Regions from separate parts of the Blautia wexlerae DSM 19850 genome, predicted to be linked through region 1. Evidence: riboswitches for the same ligand, from Rfam matches in the RefSeq annotation. Region 1 holds a riboswitch; the other holds the start of a gene.
The links. A riboswitch is a leader RNA that binds a small molecule or an ion and turns the genes downstream of it on or off. The one in region 1 is predicted to bind tetrahydrofolate.
Positions count from the first base shown of each region.

Region 2: another riboswitch for tetrahydrofolate. It lies ahead of folE (GTP cyclohydrolase I FolE); the one in region 1 lies ahead of NQ550_RS01360 (folate family ECF transporter S component).

Region 1 is NZ_CP102267.1:307,947-319,685, forward strand. Features, by position in the region: gene NQ550_RS01350 (hypothetical protein) at 1-409, opposite strand, end outside; gene NQ550_RS01355 (hypothetical protein) at 471-668, opposite strand; THF riboswitch at 947-1,052, shown strand; gene NQ550_RS01360 (folate family ECF transporter S component) at 1,139-1,699, shown strand; gene NQ550_RS01365 (GNAT family N-acetyltransferase) at 2,035-2,811, opposite strand; gene NQ550_RS01370 (SGNH/GDSL hydrolase family protein) at 2,912-3,610, opposite strand; gene NQ550_RS01375 (F0F1 ATP synthase subunit A) at 4,042-4,704, shown strand; gene atpE (ATP synthase F0 subunit C) at 4,966-5,184, shown strand; gene atpF (F0F1 ATP synthase subunit B) at 5,225-5,725, shown strand; gene atpH (ATP synthase F1 subunit delta) at 5,706-6,209, shown strand; gene atpA (F0F1 ATP synthase subunit alpha) at 6,226-7,725, shown strand; gene atpG (ATP synthase F1 subunit gamma) at 7,734-8,624, shown strand; gene atpD (F0F1 ATP synthase subunit beta) at 8,630-10,027, shown strand; gene atpC (ATP synthase F1 subunit epsilon) at 10,040-10,453, shown strand; gene NQ550_RS01415 (ATP-binding protein) at 10,565-11,739, opposite strand, start outside.
Region 2 is NZ_CP102267.1:1,531,589-1,543,327, reverse strand. Features, by position in the region: gene folK (2-amino-4-hydroxy-6-hydroxymethyldihydropteridine diphosphokinase) at 1-572, opposite strand, end outside; gene folP (dihydropteroate synthase) at 591-1,400, opposite strand; gene NQ550_RS07150 (HD domain-containing protein) at 1,440-1,937, opposite strand; gene folE (GTP cyclohydrolase I FolE) at 1,934-2,491, opposite strand; THF riboswitch at 2,785-2,881, opposite strand; gene NQ550_RS07140 (hypothetical protein) at 2,998-3,411, opposite strand; gene NQ550_RS07135 (Y-family DNA polymerase) at 3,427-4,956, opposite strand; gene NQ550_RS07130 (YaiI/YqxD family protein) at 4,993-5,448, opposite strand; gene NQ550_RS07125 (VOC family protein) at 5,462-5,830, opposite strand; gene NQ550_RS07120 (peptide deformylase) at 5,857-6,267, opposite strand; gene NQ550_RS07115 (IS200/IS605 family accessory protein TnpB-related protein) at 6,649-7,977, opposite strand; gene NQ550_RS07110 (hypothetical protein) at 8,027-8,281, opposite strand; gene NQ550_RS07105 (HIRAN domain-containing protein) at 8,304-8,654, opposite strand; gene NQ550_RS07100 (hypothetical protein) at 8,956-9,171, opposite strand; gene NQ550_RS07095 ((deoxy)nucleoside triphosphate pyrophosphohydrolase) at 9,201-9,605, opposite strand; gene NQ550_RS07090 (DUF3427 domain-containing protein) at 9,627-11,585, opposite strand.

The DNA.
Region 1 (11,739 bases):
GCTTTTTCAGCTTATTTTTTTTATGAAATTCATCTACAACCTTCAGAACATGTACACTGCCTGTGTCAGTACCGGAAAGCTGACCTTCGTAAATGATACTGATCTCATCGCCGGTGATCATGCCGCCTTTACATTCCAGGGTGGCATTGGAAACATTAAATACATAGGAGGCACTGTCCGTGTTCAGAATAAGCTGGCTTCCTGAAAAATCCTGCAGGGTACCGGAAAGTTCATCCATATAGATACGGTCTTTTGTTTCGGTTTCAGTTGTGGTGTCAGATGAAGAAGTAAGTTCCCGGACGGATGTGTCTCCGGTGGATGTGAATTGTTCCAGTATGGTTTCAGGGCTGCATCCGGCAAAAGAAAAGCTAAGGCCGGCACAGACACATGCAGCAAGCAGTTTTTTCATAATATAGACAGGACCTCCGATAAATCATTCGTTTGAACATGATTCCTGCCGTATGCAATAATTATTTACAGAGAGGGATACCGTCTTCCGGCGGTTCAGGGATAAAATCAAAAATTTTCCGGTAGCTTTCCCACTCGTCATTGTCTTTGGCAGGAGTGCATATCAGGCCGGTACATTCCGTACAGGCGTTGGTATTCAGGTAATTATCATAACATATATTATAAGGATTTTGGCAGTTATTTTTGCATATTTCTGACATTTTTTTACCTCCATGATTATAGCAGACCGGGACGGAATATCTGTATTCATGTAATTTCTCATTGCTGAAGATGCCGGACTGCTGCATAATGTTATAGTATTAGTATATGCGGCTGTTTTATTCATAGACTTATGAGTGTTTGCAGCAATACTCTCAAGTAAAAAAGCAGATTATTCGTATAGAATGAACAAAAAGCAGCATTCAAATTTGTGAAAATAATAACGGAAAATATATTGTAATTTTTATGGATTGTGTTATAATTTCGATAAATAAATAATAGCGAAGTAGGATTTTATGCGTCAAGTGTTCACAGGCTGGGGAGTCGCCGTGAAACGAAAAGCAGAAAAGCGAGCTGCTTACGATATAATTTCCGCACCCGTTGCTACATGTGAGGACATCTCATAATGTGGAGGGATTATTATTTATGTAACTACTCTATTTTTTAAACACATTATGGAGGTGTTTTTATTATGCAGAAAAAACAATATTGGAACGTAAAAACATTGGTGTTCATGGCTCTTCTGATCGCCATGCATCTGGTACTCACACGAGTTCTGGTCATTGATCTTGGTGCGTACCGTATTTCTGTGGGAAGTGTATGTACAATCCTTGCAGGTCTGTGGCTTGGCCCGGTAGCTGGTGGTGTCTGTGGATTATGTGCGGATATTATCGGGTGCTTTATGAAAGGCTATGCTGTAAATCCGTTTATCACAGTTGCAGCAATCCTCTGGGGTGTGCTTCCTGCCCTTGCAAAACCATTATTTGCAAACAGAAAGAAAACAGGAAAGACAGTTGGTATCTGCGTATCTATCGTGGTAACTGCAGTTCTCAGCTCTCTGGTGCTTACAACAGCAGGACTTGTGATCATGCTTGGATATAATTTCTATGCGATCATGCCCGGAAGACTGGTACAGTTTGCAATTATGATCCCGATTTACTGTGTATTAACATGTCTGCTGTATTTCAGCCCGCTGACAGCGATGGTTGTAGGTAATACATCACCTGCAGTGCTGAAAAACAAAACAGTATAATTGAGTTACTGTTCACACACCACTATTCCGCGAGGTGTTTTGGCATGAATATGCCAAAATCCCGAGACATACAAGCCAAAATTCCATTGCCGCAGGCAATCTGGAATGAATTTTGGCTACGTTACTGTGAACGGAGTGAACAGTAACATAATTAAGTCAGAGATAAAATACAGAATAAGACTTGAATATTAAAATTAAAATGATATACAACATAGTTGGCGCGAACTATGTTAAATGAATCAACTGATTCCCCGAAAAAGAAAAGTTAAAATCTATAAAAATTAAGAACTATCTGTAAAAGCAGAAAATGAAAATGCTTTACAGATAGTTCTTTTTTATTTCTCAGGCGGGAAATTTCCGTTCTCATCCGGCTGCACGCGGAACCAGTAGGTGTATAGCTGATGAAACCCCAGCGATTTATAAAGAGCGCGGGCATTGTCATTTCCTTCTACAACCTGAAGATATGCATTCTGTGCACCTTTTTTCATTCCTTCTTTCAGAAGTCCGGTGCAGATCTGACGGGCATAGCCATGTTTGCGGTATTCTTCTTTGACATGGATGGCATAGATGCCGATATAATCTCTGTCCAGAATACCAAGTCCGGTTGCGATGATCTGGTTGTCCATGCGGATGGAAGCACAGATGGTTTCCTTGAGGATTGCCTGATACATAGATGGAACAACCTTCCGGTGGATGGGATTGGTGGTGTTTTTTAAACGGAACAGACTTTCAATCCATTCGGAGGGAATATTGTCACAGAAGGTTACATCAGGATATGGAGTATCCAGATGTGCGGCGTTCATGCTCATTGCCATGACATTGGTGGTATGCTGGATGGCATATCCCCGATTCTCCAGAACATAATCAAAGTCAGGAGAGACAAGAGGACTGATCTTAAATACAGCGGGGGTTCCCAGACGCTTATATACGCTTTCACAATATGGGATTTTTTCCCGCCAGGTGAGGGTGGAATTGCCGAACTGTTCTACGCTGTTGGTTCTGTGTGTATAAAAATAAGAAAATCTCAGGATCCAGCCGTCGTATAATTCCATCTTGTGAGATGGCCAGGCATTCAGAGACATATCTTCAATCTGTTTAATTGTAGTTTCCATAATATAAGGAAGACTCCTTTCCATAATAAGTCCGCAGATATGAGCGAGGACAGTGATTTATTATACAAAGTTCCGGGAAAATGCGCAATAGCTTATCTGTTCAGGGATTGTTATCAATGCTTTGAAGGAGAGGGAACAGTTTCTCGGCCAGAAGCTTATGTCCATACAAGGTAAGATGAATCCCGTCTGTTGTTATGGTATCAAATCCCGATTGAGTTGCTTCCTTATTAAAATAGTTATGCAGAGGCAGAAATGGAAGTCTGAATCTGACAGAGAGCTGTCGGATAATATCAGACATGGTATGGACATAGGGAATCCATGTCTCATATTCTTCCGGATGTGGAAAGATAAAGGGTTCCATAAGGATTACCTGCCTGGCATCTGCAGTGAGCAGATCCAATAATTCATTGTAATGAGTGGCAAACTCTCTCATCATCTGTTCTTTCTGAGAATCCGTCCGGTCTGTGTTCATTATCAGACCGATATCATTGATGCCGATCAGCAGAGTTACAACAGGAGAGTGATGCAAAGAAATACGGTGTTGGTGGATATTTTCAAGGACTCTTGTCACAGTGAAGCCATCTATGCCACAGTTCCTGAAATGTATGGCGCCTGTTGATTTATCTGTTAACTGTACAGCGCTTGATGAGCGTCCGACGGTATCTGCGGATATGGAGAAAGAAGGAGTCTGATTACGGAACATTTCTGAGAGTATCTGTACATACCCATTTCCCAGAGGAAAATCTTCAAATAAATGATTACAGTCCGTAATGCTGTCTCCCAGACAAATGATTTGCATAAAAAACCTCCTGTTTGGTATTACCAATATAAGGATTGGTAAGTGCAGAGATATAAAATTTATATAAAAACCATATAAAATAATATCATCTGCTTACAGTTCGGTCAATGAAAATTGCCTTTTTTTCGTGAAAATGCATTAAAAAAATTATGAAAATCTATTTTTCAATCAAAATATCTGGATGAAATGCACAAAAAGAAAATCTATTTTTGCCAGAAATAGTCAAAATAATTGTTGACTTTTTAACGGATTTTAATATAATAATCTCAAAATCTTGAATCGATGGAAAGCTTATGAAATATTTTACAGACATAAGTTTAGGAATCCTGGCTGAGGCATCTGAGGCAGACAGCATAAAAAGCCAGAATATCTTCCGGAGATTTAAATAGAAAAAGGAGGGAAAAGAAACGGGTAATTTAGCAGACACGTTAATGGAAGAACTTCAATGTAAGACAGTTTTTACCATACCGGTGTTTGGAGGAATACCAGTTGCAGAGTCAGTAGCAGTGACATGGGTGATCATGGCAGTGCTTTTAATTTTGTCATTGGTGCTCGTAAGAAACCTGAGTGTGGAAAACCCCGGTAAGAAACAGCTTTTGCTGGAAACCGGTGTCAGTTTTCTTCATAACTTCTTTAAGGATATCCTTGGAGAAGAGGGAAAAATGTATATTCCCTATCTGATGACAGTTGTCATTTACATTGGAATTGCAAACATTTTCGGTGTGTTTGGATTTGTACCGCCTACAAAGGATTTAAACTGTACGATCGGTCTTGCGATCACAAGTATTTTTCTGATCGAGTATGCAGGATTCCATAAGAAAGGTCTGAAAGGCTTTCTTAAAAGCTTCGCAGAGCCGGCACCGATCATGCTGCCGATTAATATTCTGGAGGTCGTTATTCGACCTACATCACTTTGTATGCGACTTTTTGGTAATGTGTTAGGAAGCTATGTGGTTATGAAACTTCTTGAGTTTATATGCCCGGCAGTTCTTCCTATTCCATTCAGTCTGTATTTTGATTTCTTTGACGGATTCATTCAGGCGTATGTATTTGTATTCTTAACTTCTTTATTTATCAAAGAAGCTATTGAATAAAAAGATTACTGTTCATACAGGAATATGACACCTATATAAGACCTGAGACGCGGGACATAAGGGATAAGACAGCAGTTATGAACAGCACTTAAATGCTGTCCGGATATTCGGTGGGTCATAACGGTCATAAACAACCGTTGGTACAGACATCTGTTGCACAGGCATCAAATGATTTCATCGGAATATCGACAGGATAGCATATTGTGAAGAAAGATTTGTAATATTTAGTTTATTTCAGTTAAACAACAGGAGGAAAAAGTTATGTTAGTAGCTATTGGAGCAGGAATCGCAGTTTTAACAGGTATTGGCGCTGGTATCGGTATTGGTATGGCAACATCCAAAGCAGTAGAAGCAATCGCAAGACAGCCGGAAGCAGAAAGCAAGATCAGCAAATCCCTTCTTTTAGGATGTGCCCTTGCCGAGGCAACAGCTATTTACGGTTTCGTTATCGGTCTTCTGATCGTTATCATGCTTGGCTAATTGATGGATAAAGAATAACTAAGAAAGGCAGGTGGGACAGGTGATCGAGATTAACATCAACCTGGTCTTTACAATTATTAACCTGATTGTTCTTTATCTTTTAATGAAAAAGTTCTTATTTGGTCCGATCCTCAATGTGATGGAGCAGAGAAAAAACATGATCGACCAGCAGTTCGCAAGTGCCAAAGATACAGAAGAACAGGCATATGAACTGAAAGGCAAATATGAAGATGCACTGAAATCTGCGAAAGACGAATCCATGCGTATTGTAAACCAGGCGAAGGATGAGGCAAAAGTACAGGCTGAGCGTATTGTAAAAGATGCAAACACACAGGCTGGTACAATGCTTGACAAAGCAAAGGCAGATATCAGGACAGAGCAGGAAAATGCTATGAAGGCTATGGAAAGCAGAGTGGCAGAGATCGCGCTGGATGCAGCCTCAAAGATCATGGGAGAGAAAAACAGCAGTCAGCAGGATTTGTCCCTTTATGACCAGTTTATAAAAGAGGCAGGTGATTCCAATGACGGAAACAAGCATTAATTATGCAAAAGCATTATATGAGCTTTCTGTCCCGGAAGAAGCTGTTTTGGAGACAGAAAAGATTTTCAGGAGTACCCCGCAGTTAAAGGGTGCTCTTGAGAATCCGCTGGTTTCTTTAAAAGAAAAAGAACATGTAATTGACAGGGTATTCCCACAGGAGATGAAAAATTTCCTGAAGGTGACCTGTAAATATCAGAAAATCAGCAGCATTTATGATATCCTGGAAGCATATGGCAATTACAGCCGCAAGCAGAAAGGAATCCTGAAAGCTGTTCTCACATATGTAACAAAACCGGAAGAAGCCCAGAAAGAGAAGATGGAAGATTTCCTTCGCAGGGAATTTGGAGCAAAGGAAGTAATCCTTACTCTCAGAGAAGACAAATCTTTGATCGGAGGCTTCATTCTTTCTGCCGGAGACAAAGAGTTCGACTGGAGTCTCCGCGGACGTTATAACAATTTAAGACAGAAATTGACACGGAGGTGAATAAAAGTTGGCTGCAATGAATCCAGATGAAATCATTTCGATTCTGAAAGAAGAAATTAAGAATTATGACGAAATCAGCAAGGACCAGGAAGTAGGAACAGTCATCTCCGTCGGAGATGGTATCGCCACGGTACATGGTATTGATCATGCTATGTATGGCGAGGTTGTAACCTTTGAGAATGGTCTGAAAGGTATGGTTCAGGATATCCGTGCAAACAGCATCGGATGTATTCTGTTCGGTAAAGATACAGGGATTAAAGAAGGAACAAAGGTAGCAAGAACCCAGAAGCAGGCAGGTGTGCCTGTAGGTGACGCTTTTATCGGAAGGATCGTAAACGCTCTGGGAGCGCCGATCGATGGTAAAGGTGAGATCAAGGCAGACGGGTATCGTCCGGTAGAGAATCCGGCACCTGGAATTATTGACAGAAAATCTGTAACAGTTCCTCTGGAAACAGGTATTCTTTCTATTGACTCCATGTTCCCCATCGGCCGTGGCCAGCGTGAGCTGATCATCGGTGACAGACAGACAGGTAAGACTTCCGTTGCACTGGATACCATTCTGAACCAGAAAGGCAAAGATGTAATCTGTATCTATGTTGCAATCGGACAGAAAGCTTCCACAGTAGCTAAGATCGTATCTACTCTGGAGAAACATGGTGCTATGGACTATACAACAGTATTCTCCTCTACAGCCAGTGACTGTGCACCGCTTCAGTATATTGTTCCTTATGCAGGTACTGCACTTGCTGAGTACTTTATGTATAAGGGAAAAGATGTATTAATGGTTTATGATGATTTATCCAAGCATGCGGTTGCATATCGTGCACTGTCACTGCTTCTGGAACGTTCACCGGGACGTGAGGCTTATCCTGGAGATGTATTCTATCTCCATTCCAGATTACTGGAGCGTTCCAGCCGTCTGAATGAAAAGGCCGGCGGTGGTTCTATCACTGCACTTCCTATCATTGAGACACAGGCAGGTGACCTTTCCGCTTATATTCCTACAAACGTTATTTCCATCACAGATGGTCAGATCTTCCTGGAGAGTGATCTGTTTAACTCCGGTATGCGTCCGGCGGTTAACGTAGGTCTTTCCGTATCCCGAGTTGGTGGTGCTGCACAGGCAAAAGCCATGAAGAAAGCAGCAGGAAGTGTCCGTATCGATCTGGCTCAGTATCGTGAGATGGAAATCTTTACACAGTTCAGTTCTGATCTGGACGAGGCTACAACTCAGCAGCTGAAATACGGAAGCGGACTTATGGAGCTTCTGAAACAGCCGCTTTCAAGCCCATTAAGTCTTCATGAGCAGGTCATCACTCTTTGTGCGGCAACACACAAGGCAATGATGGATGTGGAAACTAAGAAGATGAAGAAGTATCAGAGAGATATGCTGGACTACTTTGACAGTGCTTATCCGGAAATCGGAAGAGAGATCGAGGAGAAGAGACAGCTTCCGGATGAACTGGCAGAAAAGATCGTGAAAGTGGCAGAAGAATTTGCAGATAAGAGCAGGTAGGTGTTGATATGGGCAGTACGAAAGAGATTCAGACTCGAATGAAAAGCATTCAGGACACCATGAAGATCACCAATGCCATGTATATGATTTCTTCATCCAAGATGCAGAAGGCCAAGAGAATCCTGTCCGATACAGAGCCGTATTACTATAATATGCAGGCAGCAATTTCCAGAATCCTGCGTCATATGCCGGATACAGAGCATCCTTTTTTCAGTATCCGTCATAAGATCGCAGAGGAAGACCGTAAGATCGGCTGTATCGTAGTTACCGGTGATAAAGGTATGGCAGGTGCCTATAACCATAATATCCAGAAAATGACAGAACAGTTTATGGCAGAGCATGAGCATTGCAAGCTCTATGTGCTGGGTATGGTAGGCCGTCAGTATTTCACGAAGAAACATATGGATATCGCAGAGAACTTTCCATATACAGTACAGAAACCGACCATGCACAGAGCGCGTCTGATCTCAGAGGAGATTACCAGAGCGTTCCTGGACAGAGAACTGGATGAAGTCCGTATTTTCTATACGGAGATGCAGAGTGCAGTTGCAATGGAGCCGGTGAATATGCAGCTTCTTCCATTGAAGAAAGCAGAGTTCCTGCCAAATCAGGCAATGCTTGCGGACATGCCGCAGGAGGAAATTGTGCTGTCACCATCAGCCGATGTACTTCTGAATACCATGATCCCCAATTACCTGACTGGTCTGATCTATGGATGTCTTGTAGAAGCGTATGCCAGTGAAAATAATGCCAGAATGATGGCAATGCAGTCCTCTACGGACAGTGCAAAGAAGATGCTCAGGGAGTTATCCATTGAGTATAACCGTGCGCGTCAGGCTGCCATCACACAGGAAATCACTGAGATTGTCAGCGGTGCAAAAGCACAAAAAAGGAAGTGACGACGATGAACAAAGGTAAAATTGTACAGGTTATGGGACCTGTTGTAGACGTTGTTTTTGAAGATGGAAATCTTCCTGAGATCAAGGATGCCCTTGAGGTAGAGAACAACGGTAAAAGATGTGTAATGGAAGTTTCCCATCATCTGGGAAACAATATGGTACGCTGCATTATGCTGAGCGCAAGCGAAGGCTTACAGCGTGACAGAGAAGTCATCGCCACAGGAAGCGGCATTAAGGTTCCTGTAGGTGATAAGACACTGGGACGTTTATTTAACGTACTTGGTGATACAGTAGATGACGGTCCTTCCCTTGAGGGAGAACAGAAATGGGTCATCCACAGAGATCCGCCGGATTTCGAACATCAGAAACCGGCTGTAGAAATCCTGGAAACAGGTATTAAGGTTATCGACCTTCTTGCACCATATGCAAAAGGTGGTAAGATCGGTCTGTTCGGTGGTGCCGGTGTTGGTAAGACAGTCCTGATTCAGGAGCTGATCCAGAACATTGCCACAGAGCATGGCGGATATTCCATTTTCACAGGTGTTGGAGAGCGTTCCCGTGAAGGTAACGACTTATGGTCAGAAATGAAAGAGTCCGGTGTTCTTGAAAAAACAGCCTTAGTGTTCGGACAGATGAACGAGCCACCGGGATCCCGTATGCGTGTTGCTGAAACCGGACTGACAATGGCTGAGTACTTCAGAGATGAGGAACACAGAGATGTGCTTCTTTTCATTGATAATATTTTCCGTTTTGTACAGGCTGGTTCCGAGGTTTCCGCCCTTCTTGGACGTATGCCTTCAGCCGTAGGTTATCAGCCAACACTGGCTACTGAGATGGGTGAACTTCAGGAACGTATCGCTTCTACTAAGGATGGTTCTGTAACATCTGTACAGGCTGTCTATGTACCTGCCGATGACCTGACTGACCCGGCTCCTGCAACTACATTTGCTCATCTGGATGCAACAACCGTTCTTTCCAGAAAGATCGTAGAGCAGGGTATTTATCCGGCCGTTGACCCGTTGGAATCTACTTCCCGTATCCTGGAGCCGGATGTTGTAGGTGAAGAACATTATGAAGTAGCACGTAAAGTACAGGAAATCCTTCAGAAATATAAAGAACTTCAGGACATCATTGCTATTCTTGGTATGGAAGAGCTTTCTGAAGAGGATAAGAGCACTGTATTCCGTGCAAGAAAGATCCAGAAGTTCCTTTCTCAGCCGTTCCATGTAGCTGAGAACTTCACAGGTATCAAGGGTAAATATGTTCCTCTGAAAGAAACCATCCGTGGATTCAAGGCAATCGTTGATGGTGAGATGGATCAGTATCCGGAAAATGCTTTCTTCAATGTTGGTACAATTGAGGATGTCATCGAGAAAGCAAAGACTGAGATGGGTCAGGAATAAGGAGCGGATTTTATGGCAGATACATTTGGTCTTGAGATTTATGCCAGTAATAAGCTGGCGTTTGCAGGACGTGCCAAAACCCTGACAATCCCGGCTGTTGACGGTGAGCAGGCCTTTCTGGCACAGCATGAGAATATTGTTGCTGCTATCATTCCGGGAGAAATGCGTTTCGAGGAAGCTGATGGCACAAAGCATGTTCTGGCTGTGAGCAGTGGGTTTGTGGAGATGATCAATAACCGTGTGAAGCTGTTCTGTCTGACGGCAGAGAGTCCTGAGGAGATTGATATCCGCAGGGCGCAGGAAGCGAAGGAGAGAGCAGAAGAGCAGATGAGACAGAAGCAGAGTATTCAGGAGTATCATATGAATCAGCTGGCTCTGTCCAGAGCTATGGCACGACTTAGGGTTACGAGTCATAAAGAAATTTAAAGAAACAAAATATATCAATAAAAAGCATCTTTGGATGGTCTGATGAAGGCTTTCCGTAGATGCTTTTATTGCTTTGTACCATGTTCTGACTTGTTTCTTAGCTGGTGAAAATTATTTTTGCAGAGTCCATTTTCTGTTTGAATTATTTCCAATTGGAGATACATCAGGTATTTCTTTTAAAATAGCCCGGGTTCGCGGAAGACTTAATCCAATATATTCAGCAATATCACTGGTTTTTGAGATATTGTTTTTAGATAAATACTCTCTGATTTTTTCTATATTTTCCAAAGTTTTTTGGTTTTGTTTTTTATGACAGGATTTATTCGCTTGTTTTTTATCGCTTGTTTTTATCGCTTGTTTTTTATCGCTTGTTTTTATCGCTTGTTTTTTATCGAAGCTAAGAATCAGAAGAGTTCTATCTGGATCAAATTGTTCTTCTATAACTGGTTCAACCCAGCCTTGATCCTCCCATGTGTTAAAAATGTTGGGTACTCCGCTGCCGGCACGCTCGCCGATATTGATCAGATTAAACATTTTCATGAGTACTTTGTTGCGAGGATCAGAAATTCCCCCTTTTTTCATTTGTTGTTTTCCTGTTCTGGAATATCCTGGATTTTCAAATACTATTCTGTCAGCTTCTTTTCGGACTACAATGCCTCGAACACCATAAAAGTCTGCATTTATCAAACAGTTTGCGAGGGCTTCCCTCAATGCTTCATGTACGGGAGTATCATCAATACGGTTTCCATCGATTGTTTTAAAAGGTACCTTGATATCTTTAACAAGTTTATTATATACTCGGAAGTAAAAATCACATATATTACCGGACCATTCACCGGAACTTGACTGTAAGCGATCGGTCCAGCGTATAGTTGGATCCAGAATTTCACGATAATCTAAAAAATATTCAGGGAAATGTCGTACAATGTTATATTCATCTCCAAACATTAGCATTCCTGCAGCTGTTGGATGAAGGCATTTATCAATATTGGAAATGGCAGCAGCTCCTATGCTGCGTAAATATTCAGAATCATTTAAACGGCCAAATGGATGTGCAGGTTTAAGGGCTCGATGTCTGTTGCGATATCCCTGAATGGTTTCATAATTTAGGTCGCTTATTGGAACATCATCCAGTACATCCATATCCATAGTGTTGTCTGTCTGGTCGCGGAGCATGGCTTTCACCTGAAGTTTGGTACAATGATAGTCTCCTTCGTGATTTCTTCGAAATGTTCCGCCAAATATATCATCATTAATATACACAGGTTTTTGTTCTCTGTTTGCCA
Region 2 (11,739 bases), 1.2 Mb from region 1:
AAAAATTCATCCTGATCAGTAACTCCGTAAGGTTCTGTGATAAGATAATCGGAAATTGCCTCTACACGGCATCCTTTTGTCTCTGCCAGACCACGGATTCCATTGTCTATATACATCTTTTTATCACCCATATTAGAGCCAAAAGCAATGTAAGCAGTATGCCACTTCCGCGTGATTTCCACAGATACGGTTTTCAGAGGAAGACCAACCGGTGCCCAGGGCTTTTCGATCTTCAGAGTGATTTTTTCAAGTCCGGAAAGAGAGCAAAGAAGCATTTCTGCAAGATTCTCTGCAAGAGATTCCAGAAGTTTATAAGTATGTTTTCTGGTGAAATCAGTAATCATATGGCTGACTTCGCCATAGTTTATGGAGGCAGACAACTCATCAGTTAATCCCGCCAGACGTGTTCTGGTAAAAAGCGTGGCAGAAATAACAAATTTCTGTCCCAGAACATTTTCCTCGGGATATACACCATGGTTTGCAAAAATCTCCAACTCTTTAATTTCTATTTTATCTAATCTGGTCTCATCCATAACAGCAAATCCTTTCTGTATGTTGTTTATATTTACCATCTGTTTTGTGCCAGTAATTTATCTGCGTCCCAGGATTGCTTCTGTCATCTGGATCACACGCTTGTTTTCTTTAACATCGTGGACACGAACAAAAGAGCATCCCTTCATTACGCCAATTACACTGGTAGCCAAAGTCCCCTCCATGCGCTGATCTACAGGAAGATCCAACGCCAGTCCAATCATGGATTTGCGTGATGTACCAAGGAGAACCGGAAATCCCAGATTCTGAAAAAGCTCCAGGTGATTCATTGCTTCCAGATTCATTTCAAATGTTTTTCCAAAACCAATTCCCGGGTCAAGCATGATTTTTTCATCTTTAATGCCAGCCTGTCTTGCAAGATTGACACATTCCTGTGTTTCGGCGAGCATATCAATGAGAAAGTTTTGATATTCTGTATTAGATTTGTTGTGCATCAGACAACAGGCCACATCATATTTTGCGATCACAGCTGCCATTTTCGGATCATATTTTAATCCCCAGATATCGTTAACCAGGTCAGCTCCTGCCTGGATAGAGCTTTCAGCAACACTGCTCTTAAAAGTATCTACAGAAACAGGAATGTCAAAATGTTTTTTGACCGCTTCAATAACAGGAAGAACTCTCTGCGCTTCCTCATCAGCACTGACAGGTGTATGACCGGGACGTGTAGATTCGCCTCCGATATCAATAATATCTGCACCATCAGCAATCATTGCCTCTGTATGTTTCAAAGCTTCATCCATATGATTCCATTTGCCACCGTCAGAAAAGGAATCAGGGGTAACATTTAGAATTCCCATTATGTAAGTATGATTCTTAGTATCAAAAAAACGGTTTCCAATTTTCATGAGCAGAGCCCATCCTTTCTTTTATGCTTATGAAGAAGATCAGTATTCAATTTTCATATTTTTTTTATCATCAGACCAATAGCATTCAGAAGCAGCGGAACATAAAAAACAATTTCTGGACTGCTTATCCGCTTTATAAAGAAGTGCTGCCAGCGTACTGCGGGAATCTCCTTTTCGGTGATGTCCAATGGAAGACAGAATCAGTTCTTTTTCCTGTTCTGTAAAGTGCAGATCTGTCAGAATTTCCCGTGCGATTTCTACTCCTGCAATATCATGGGGAATGTTGTACTGATATTGCTGTGCACGTCCGATATCATGAAGAAGTGCTGCTGCATAGATAAGCTCTTTGGGCAGCTCCAGATGTTCCTCCAGTGCATAAATGTACATCAACCGTGCAACATCCAGAAAATGTTCAGGGGTATGACGGCAGAAGATCCGTTCACTCTCAAGTTCCTGTATTTTTTTATAATGTTCCTGATAAACCAGGTGCCTCCAGATCTGATTGACACGATCCATATCTGAAAAATTGTTATTCATCCTTTTACCATAGAAAGGAACATTTTCTGCAGTTCCTTATCTTCTGTAAACGCACCACGGGTTACAGTAGTGATCGTTTTGCTACCTGGTTTTTTTATTCCGCGCATGGTCATACAGGTATGTTCCGCTTCCAGCATTACCATAATTCCTTTTGGATCCAGAGTACGCTCCAAAGCATCTGCGATCTGAACGGTAAGCCGTTCCTGGATCTGTGGTCTTCTGGAATAAACCTCTACTGTACGTGCCAGTTTGCTCAAACCGGTAACTTTGCCGTTGGGGATGTATGCAAGATGAGCTTTTCCATAAAAAGGCATCAGATGATGCTCACACATGGAGTAAAATGTGATGTCTTTTTCCAACACGATTTCATTATTTTCTACAGGAAACTGCTTTAACAGATGCTGGTCCGCTTCATGACCAAGACCTCCGTAAATTTCTTCACACATGCGGGCAATCCTGTCAGGAGTATCAATCAGACCTTCCCGTGTGATATCTTCACCGATACCTTCCAGAAGCAGACGGACTGCCTGCTCAATTTTCGCTTTGTCAACCATTAAAAAATAACCTCCTTTGTATTTTTGAAATGGAGATTATCCTTTTGACCAAAGTCAAGCGGATATTCGCAATCCGCTTTGCTACTTGCTCATAACCGAATAGCTGCTCCGCAGTTTATCAGAAGGAGCTTGCACTCCTCCTGATACAAGCAAGTCCCCACCCACTGCTTATTGCTTTTCGCAATTGAAGCAGGGGACTTACTTGATTCGGTTAAAAAGGATATCTCCAATTGTGATAGAATGTATGTCGAAAACATTCCCTAACACAATATGAGATATCCTCTTATATTGTTTGCAACGGGTGCGGATAATATACCGTAAGACGCACTTTTCGTTTCAGTGACAACTCCCCATTCACCGAACACTTGACGCATAAAATCCTATTTTGCATATCATTCATTTCGGTATTCAGTATACCATGTAATACGATAATAGAAAAGGTTTTTTCTGACTTTTCAGAATAATTTTTTCTGTTTTCACTTTTCCCAGTGAAACATTTTTCGCATTTACCACTCTTCACATTTAATATCACTTATCTGTTCGATTGGAATGACCGTTTGATCTGTCATGATCATGGTATGCTCATATTCATCTACCTTTTTTACAATACCAGAATACGTAACATAGGATCCGCCGGCTTTTTTTGCATCGGGAATAAAATAAGTTATCGATACATTCTGTTCTATACCGATATTATTTCTGATTATATTGATTTTTTCATTCAGCTGAGCAATCACTTCCTCGCTCAGTTCCAATCTTTCATCGGTTAATCTTGCTGTTTCTTTTATCGCAGCATCATGCCCGGTCAGAGCCGCAAAAGGAGCAAATTGTGCTGCCCGATCCCGAAGTGGCATTTGCGGATGATTCTTAGAGACTGGATGTGGCAAATTGATGATATCTTCATAAGAATTATTTTTCATCCTTTTCCAACTCCTTTACGCCTTATGTCCGCCAATTTGTTCATTTCTGTCCCTGGCGGTTGCACCTTCCTGAAGATTCATTCCCTTCAGTACAGCGTTTTTTCCAAATTTCTTCTTGATACTGAGCATTGCCTCCTGCATACGTTTCTCACGATCCAACGCATCCTCTTCCTCTTCCTGCTTTTTCCTTTGTGCCTCATAATCCGTAAAAAGATCCAGCTGCTCATACAATTCTTCTCTCTCTACAGAGCTTTCATCCACAAGCCTGTTCGCTGTGATATTAATTCTTCTGATAAGCAGGTTTCTGTCAACAATCCCGTCATATAGTTCTATTACTGCATCCGTTATCAGTTTTGTTGAGGAAGTCTGCCGTTTCAGATTGGTCGTTCCATGTGCGTGTTTCGGAATTCTTCTTCCATAACGGTCGATCGTAACCTCTCCATGATACTGCTTTTTCCTGTCGGCATTGTTCAGATTCTCAATATCATAACCAACTGTCAGCACGATCTGATCTGTGACAAGCTTCTTATCCACCAAATCCAAAACCATCTGGTCCGTCATCTCTTTGACGACTAATTTTGCTTTTTCAAAGTCATAAGGACAATGAAGTACCTGCCCGGAACAAACACTGTTCGTTTCCGGTTTGTAAGCCTTGACCATTTTCATTGTACAGGGCTCATATCCCCAGGCATGATCGATCAGCAGCTCTGCATTAACGCCAAACAGTTTATATAGCAGATCTTCGTTATATAATTCATTCTCTTTTCCGATGGAACATCTGGCAATATCACCCATCGTATAAAGGCCATATTCTTCCAACTTCTTTGCATATCCCTTTCCGACTCTCCAGAAATCAGTAAGAGGTCTGTGGCTCCAGAGTTTCCTTCGGTATGACATTTCATCCAGTTCTGCAATTCGTACACCATCTTTATCTGCTTTAATGTGCTTCGCCACGATATCCATCGCAATCTTACACAGATACATATTCGTTCCAATTCCGGCAGTTGCCGTTATACCTGTCGTTTTCAGCACATCCTGTATCATGGTCATTGCAAGTTCCCTTGCTGTCATATTATAAGTATGCAGATAATCCGTTACATCCATAAATACTTCGTCAATCGAATACGGGAAAATATCTTCCGGTGCAATATATTTCAGATAAATGCTGTAAATTCTGGTGCTGTATTCCAGATAAAGAGCCATCCGGGGAGGCGCAACAATATAATCAATCTCCAGTGCAGGATTGGTATCTAATTCTGTACTGTCATCAGAAGAACCAATAAATGTTCTGTTCGGTGCTTTCCACCTGCGAGCGCTGTTGGCTTCTTTTACTTTTTGAACAACCTCAAATAAACGAGCCCTTCCGGGTATCCCATAACACTTTAAAGCTGGAGATACCGCAAGACAGATAGTTTTTTCTGTTCTGCTTTTATCCGCAACCACAAGATTAGTCCTCAAAGGATCTCTATTTCGCTCTTTACATTCCACAGACGCATAGAATGACTTAAGATCGATTGCAATATAGGTTCTTTCCTTTTCCGTCATTCTGCACCTCCCAATTCTCCTGTGTTCCGTTTGTGATTATTTCTCCTTATCCATTGCCATATGTATCATTTTTTCAAAAGACGCTCTGAAATGCTCATCATCTTCTGCTGTTCGTTTTCGTGGTCCTTTTAAGTGATTCTTTCCGGATGCCCTTCGTGCCTTCTTATTCAGATGCCGCTCCATAAGCATCTGGTCAATATTCTCATTGGTATACCATTTCCCGGATTGATGAATCGCATATGCGCCCTTTCCAAGAGCCATTGCCGCCACTCCATAATCCTGCGATACAACAACATCGCCTTTATGACAAATGCTGATCAGTTTATAATCCACTGCATCTGCTCCGGCTCCAACTACGATCACTTCACTGTAATCAGATGATAACACATGATTGGCATCACACAACAACGTTACCGGAAGATTGTGCTCTTTTGCAGCTCTTTCAACAATACCGACTACCGGACAGGCATCTGCATCAACAAAAATCTGCATATTTTCTCCTACTTTAATTATACCTGAATGGAGTGCGAACCTCAATGAGATTACCACTGGGATCATACAGCCTTACAAGTTTCTGGCCACCTGCAAGTTCTGTCAATTCTGTGGCATATCGAACGGAATACTTACCAGATTCATATTTTGCAATCAATCCATCTATATCAAATTCCTCGAAATACAGTTCCATCATGTTATTGAATGGCGTAGAAGTCTCATCCAGCGTCTTCCCCCATAGACCGGCATCCTGCAAAACAAGTCCCTCCGATAAGATCACATTACCTTCATTCTTAAGAATCACTTGCAGTCCAAATACGTCCCTATAAAACTTTATGGATTTTTCTATATCATCCACCACGATCAATACATTTTTCAGCATATCCGTCACCTCGCAATCCACTTTGGTTATATAATTTTTCCGAACAAATGATCAATCTCATGCTGGCAGATCTGCGCCGTCCATCCAGACAGTTTCTGGCGCTGTTTTTTCCAGTTGAAGTCATAATACTCTACTTCAATTTCCTGGTATCTGGTCGTCTTACGAACACCATCCAGGGACAGACAGCCTTCTTCTGTCTCATACATATCATGCTTTGAAACAATCACCGGGTTAAACATAACAACATCTATAAATCCCATATTCACAATGATGATATTCTTCCTTACACCAATCATATTTGCAGCCATACCAACGCACCGTTCCCGGTTCGCCTGCAGTGTGTCCTGCAGATCCTTCCCAATCTGGATATCTGCTTTTGCAGCTGGCTTGGATGGCTGACCTAAAAAGAAAATGTCTCTTACAATTTGCTTTACCATTTATTTTCTCCTGTATTTAATTTCTAATTCTTATTTATCCTGACCGGAAATCTTTCTCATCGGCTCAAGATTAATTTTACAGCATCAATCAGATCCTCACTGAATCCTTCAAGCTCATTCATCGTTATTACCTTATCTCTGACAAAATACGCAATATCTACCGACTTACGAAGTTTGATCAAAACACCTGGATGTTTCTTATCCTGTTTTATTCTCTTGTGAACCTCACATGACTGAAGTCACGTGCTTCCAGACGCTTTAGGCGCCAGACTGAATATCGGCGGATACGCCTGTAACTTAGGTGCGCAGTTATGCGTATTTCCCATGCCGGATATGGCTGGTTCCCACATTACAGGTAGTCCGCTGTATATCTGCCTGTATCTATGCTGCTTTTAAAAATTCCATTTCTGAATGGAGTTTCCTCAGATCTGCATAGACACATGAGGTTCTACGCTTTACAGAAGGGACTTTTGCCTCCAGTAAAGACCTTTCCGTTGCCGGAAGGGGTTTTAAAAGTTCCCTTATAAAGTATCTCGCCCCTATATTACAGGATGCTGACAGGTCACAATGATATCGTTTTCCTGTCTGGAAAGTACAGAGGCTATGATTTTCCCAGTCACGTGTTACCACCCCGGAACCATCATAAGCCAGTCTGCTGGTATTCCATGCACAGATTCTGGATACCCGCATCCCTTTCCTGTGTGCCTGATGTTCACAACACTTCTGGATATCTCTTTTTCTCCACAGGTGCAGTTTCTGCTTTTTCTTTCCCGATATCTTCCCCTGCATCTCCAGATACTCGAACACGATCACATCTGCATGGTTTTCTTCCGCATATCTTACAATCGCACCTGCAATCTTTTTGCCCAGTTCTGTATTCAGACGTTTCGTATATGCCCATCTTCCCTGTGTCTGCGCAGAACCATGTTCCCTCTGGAATCTGCGGATCCGTCCCAATGTACGGTACATCCGGTCTTTTTCACTGGGATGATCGATAAATTTTCTTCCCAGGACAGTTCCGTCTGCCCGCATGATGGTACAGACTGCATCGGTATTGATCCCTAAGTCCACACTGCAGATGATCTGTTCTTTCACAGGTGTTTTGGTAAGTGTTACTTCTTCTGTATAGGAAAAACGCAAAAAGTATTTCCGGTGTCTCTTTTCCAGAGTCGGGGCAGATGCCTTTTTCCCTGACCAGCATTTTCTCAGATATTCCATATCCGTATGATCCAGACGTACACAGGACCATTTCCAGTCATGACCATCATAGAGTTTCAGGTATGCTTCGTCTTTCCCTTCCGCGCCTTCACGATACAGGACATCACGGTAGAAGACCGGCATGGCGTGATTTTCATATACAAGCTTTGGTTTCCCGCTCTTTCCGTCGGTCTTTTCCCATAGATCCAGCCGTGTTTTATAAGAGGATACTGTCCCCAGTGCATGCCGGATGGCAGATCTGCGCAGATAGGAAGGCATCTTTGGGAACCGGATATCAAAATCAAAACAGGCATGGTTTTTCTTCGTAGTATGTACCAGATGTTCTGCAGCATTAAAACGCCTCTTTGCATCCGGGATTTCTGCTAATTCTTCCCATACCTGCACATAAATCCCAATCAGATAGCTGACAGCAGAACGGTAGATCTCCAGTGTCTGGCGGATCGGGATATTCTGTTCTCGTAATTCTACACCATAACTGGATATTATCTGCATTTTTATTTTTCCCTGATAACTATTTTCTCAGATTCTGTTGTTTTTTCTACTACCCATGGATATATTTTAGCACATATAGCGCTAAAAATAAACATATGTTTTCCTTTGGGTAAAAAATTTGCGCGTCTAACTCATCATAATCCAACCCGGCATCCGCAAAAATATCGCTCTTATCATCGTCATCAAATATATTTTTTTCATTGTTCTTCATCATTTCGTCCATGAACTGAAACTGTGCAGCACGTTCCCAGCTATCCAATTTTCCATCTCTGTTAAAATCAAACATCTTATCAAATCCAAACATGATTTTCCTCCCTCAGGATTCCTTATTCTTCAATTTCCACTTCCGATTTCTTAACCTTCTTTTGGTTATCCAGAAGGCTCTTTTTACTGATGCTGCAGATTGTTCCGTGATTTGTGACAAGCACTACTTTTACTTTTGCCTTCTTTCCAATTTTGTCATAAATTCTTCCGGCACTCATGGAATCACCGATTACTGTATAAGAGCTATTTGCCACATATCCAATCTTTCCCAGACCTTCGTAAGTTACTTTAATTGCTTCCTTGTCATACTCATTGTCTGGTTCTTTTTCTAAGCAGATCTTCGTTCCTTTTTTTAGAAATTCTTTTCCGAAATAGTGCTTTGTTCCTGTCAATGTGAAATAGACCTTGCTCATGTTCCTTCCTCCTTCTCAATCTTCCATAAACTCGAAATATTCCTGTTCACTGGCAAATAAAATGTATCTGCCTTCTACATATCCCATATATCCGTTGCTTGTGTCACAACCTTTCATCTGCCAGTCCCCCTTGGTTTCTTTTTCTAATGTTATCAGTTTACACCAAATGGCTGTGCAAAAATCCCGACAACCACTACTGTTCAGAAATTAGCTGAACCAAAAAACCAATGGTGCAGACTGATAACAGTCAAAACCATTGGTTTTCTTTATCCAAATATATTCTCTGGTTCTTCTACAATTTTTATTTTACTTTTTCCAACTTGTTATTTGCATCAAAGCAAACCTTGTCCCCTTCATTGATGTTACATTCATAGAGCATAGCATCCTCTGCTTTTATCTTTATTTCTTCGTCTGAAGAATTCGTAAGCGTCACTATTGCCATGACTGGCATTCCTTTCGGTCGCTCTTCACAACCGAAGTCCAGGTCTTCATCAATTCGTTTTACTGTGTATATCATAGCAATTCCTCTGAAAATAATGTTAAAAATCAGTTCTCCATGTTCCTTCGAATTTTCTCTATCAAAGTGACATCTGCCGGTAGCCAGGCAACGCTGTCCAGTTGATCCTTCGTAAGCCATTTTGCGGCTTCCGCTTCTTTCAGTTCCAGGTGACCGGCTGTGACCTCTGCCCAGAAGCAGTCCATGAAAAGGTGAAAAGTGGGATAGTCATACTCTATAGTGTCAATCAAACCCCCTACCTTAATTTCTGTATCCAGTTCTTCCATGATTTCTCGCTTTAATGCTTCCTGAGGTGTTCCACCTGCTTCGATTTTTCCTCCAGGAAACTCCCAGCCACCTTTCGGCTCACCGTAACCACGAGCCGTTGCAAAAATTTTATTCTTTTCTTTCATATTGTCACAGATAACTGCTGCAACTACTTTTATTGTCTTCATTTGTTTCGTACCTCAAATCATTTATGCTGTAATATTTGACTGTAAATACCGTAATAAATCTTCTCTCACCGGATGCTGCATTTTCATCGTTACTTTCGTGATCGGTTGCATACGTCCGCGATTATCTTCTTTCCGGGCATTTCTGGCTTCCACCACAGTGAATTGTCCCATGTAATAAAAGCTTGTTTCCGCATCTGACTTTTTCACAAGCAAGTGCTTTCTTTCAGCTTCAAGTACATCTTTCATATATGAACTATCCAAGCCTTTCCCAATCTGAGAGTCCCACTTAAAAATCAGATCATCCGCAAAAGCATCCGCATAATCAGGTTTTCCATCTACATAGTTTTTTTCATCCTGACTTTCTTCTTTGTGATATGTAATAAAAATGAAAACATCATCTTCAATTCTTTTCATACCATACATAATAGAGGACAAATCCTTGCCACAGTTCATAAGAAGGCTTACATCTCTTCTGGAATATTTTTCGTATAATACAAACGGACTATCCACAATTCGCCCCGGAAAATACTTATCCTTATATCTGGCAATACCGACTTTTATAGTATCTTCCACCTGTGTGTAGAACTGAATATGCGCAAGTCTTTCTGTATAACTTTGCAGTCTTCGGATCATTCCTGATTGATCATTTTCCAGAATATCAATCTGGCGAAATTTCTGATATTCTGCTTCTTTACTCACGAAATGTCCTTGCAGCACCTGAATTGCTTCATTTACCTGTGATGTACTGATTTTAATTCCATAGGTCTTTTGATATTCTTTTATAAAATCTGCAACCCCTATATGATCTCTGTAAAGCAATTGACTTAATATTGCAAGCTCATCAGGGCGTACTCCTGAGAGAATCGTTTTGGACAAATACTCCAGTGTTAATTTCTCCTGTTCGCTTAGACTATTCTTGTATTTATCCTTTTCCATTGCCTGCATAAAGGCATAATATGTTTTATATTCTCTAACAATTACCAGTGGATCAATTTCCTGATTTTCATAGAAATCATACAGAAGTGGAACCCGTCCTAACCGATTCTTCAGAGAAACATAGCTTTCTTTGATCAGAGTTTTCATCCCTTTGATTTTATCGATGGACTTAAATATCTTATCTTTGGAAATCTCATCAAAATGAACAGTTGAAGCCCCTGGTATTGTACTATTTCCACTGATTACATATTTACGGATTACATCAGCGTTATAAGAACGGTCTCCTGATAAAGCTACCGGAATCATAAAGTTATTATTATAATTTCCAATAAAATCCAAAATAACAACATATTCTTTCCCTGGTGCCTTTCTAAGTCCTCGTCCCAACTGCTGAATAAATACAATGGGAGACTGCGTTGGTCTAAGCATAATGACTTGATTCACCTCAACGATATCCACACCTTCATTTAATATATCTCGCGAAAAAATATAATCCAAGGGCTGCATTTCTTCCGTTGCATCTGCTTCATCCATTGCCAGTCTCTCGAATGCTTCCTGCCGTTTTTCTTCATTATCAGCACCACTAAGAGCAATTGTACGGTATCCCAGAGCATTAAACTTTCTTGATAATTCTTCACACTCCTTAACACGACTGCAAAAAATAAGTCCCCTTACACGATCGCCACTGTAGCCATAATATTCCGACTGTTCGATCACATGCCTCACTCTCTCATCACTGGTAAGCTGATTGAATTCCTCATCTGTCAACTTCGCAGCCTGCAATGTTTTATCATCCAGGGAAATAACCTCAATGATACCAAAATAATGAAACGGACAAAGAAGATTATCTTCCATTGCCTGCTGTAGACGGATTTCATGAGCGATTTGATAATGGAAAATCTCATATATATTTTTGCCTTCCTGATTATCATCTCTTTTATCCGGTGTCGCAGTCATACCCAAAAACAGTTTCGGATTGAAATAATTAATGACCTTGGTGTAAATATTGTTAGAACTGTGGTGAGCCTCATCAGTGTATGTCAAGATAGGTCTAAAAGATTTTTCTGCCATATTTTAGATGGCAGAAAAAATTATCCCCTCACGTTAATATTTCATCTAACAACTCAGCATATTCATGATTTAAAGAAACCATCATCAATTTATACCACATTTCCCGAGTATACTTACCACCCTATTC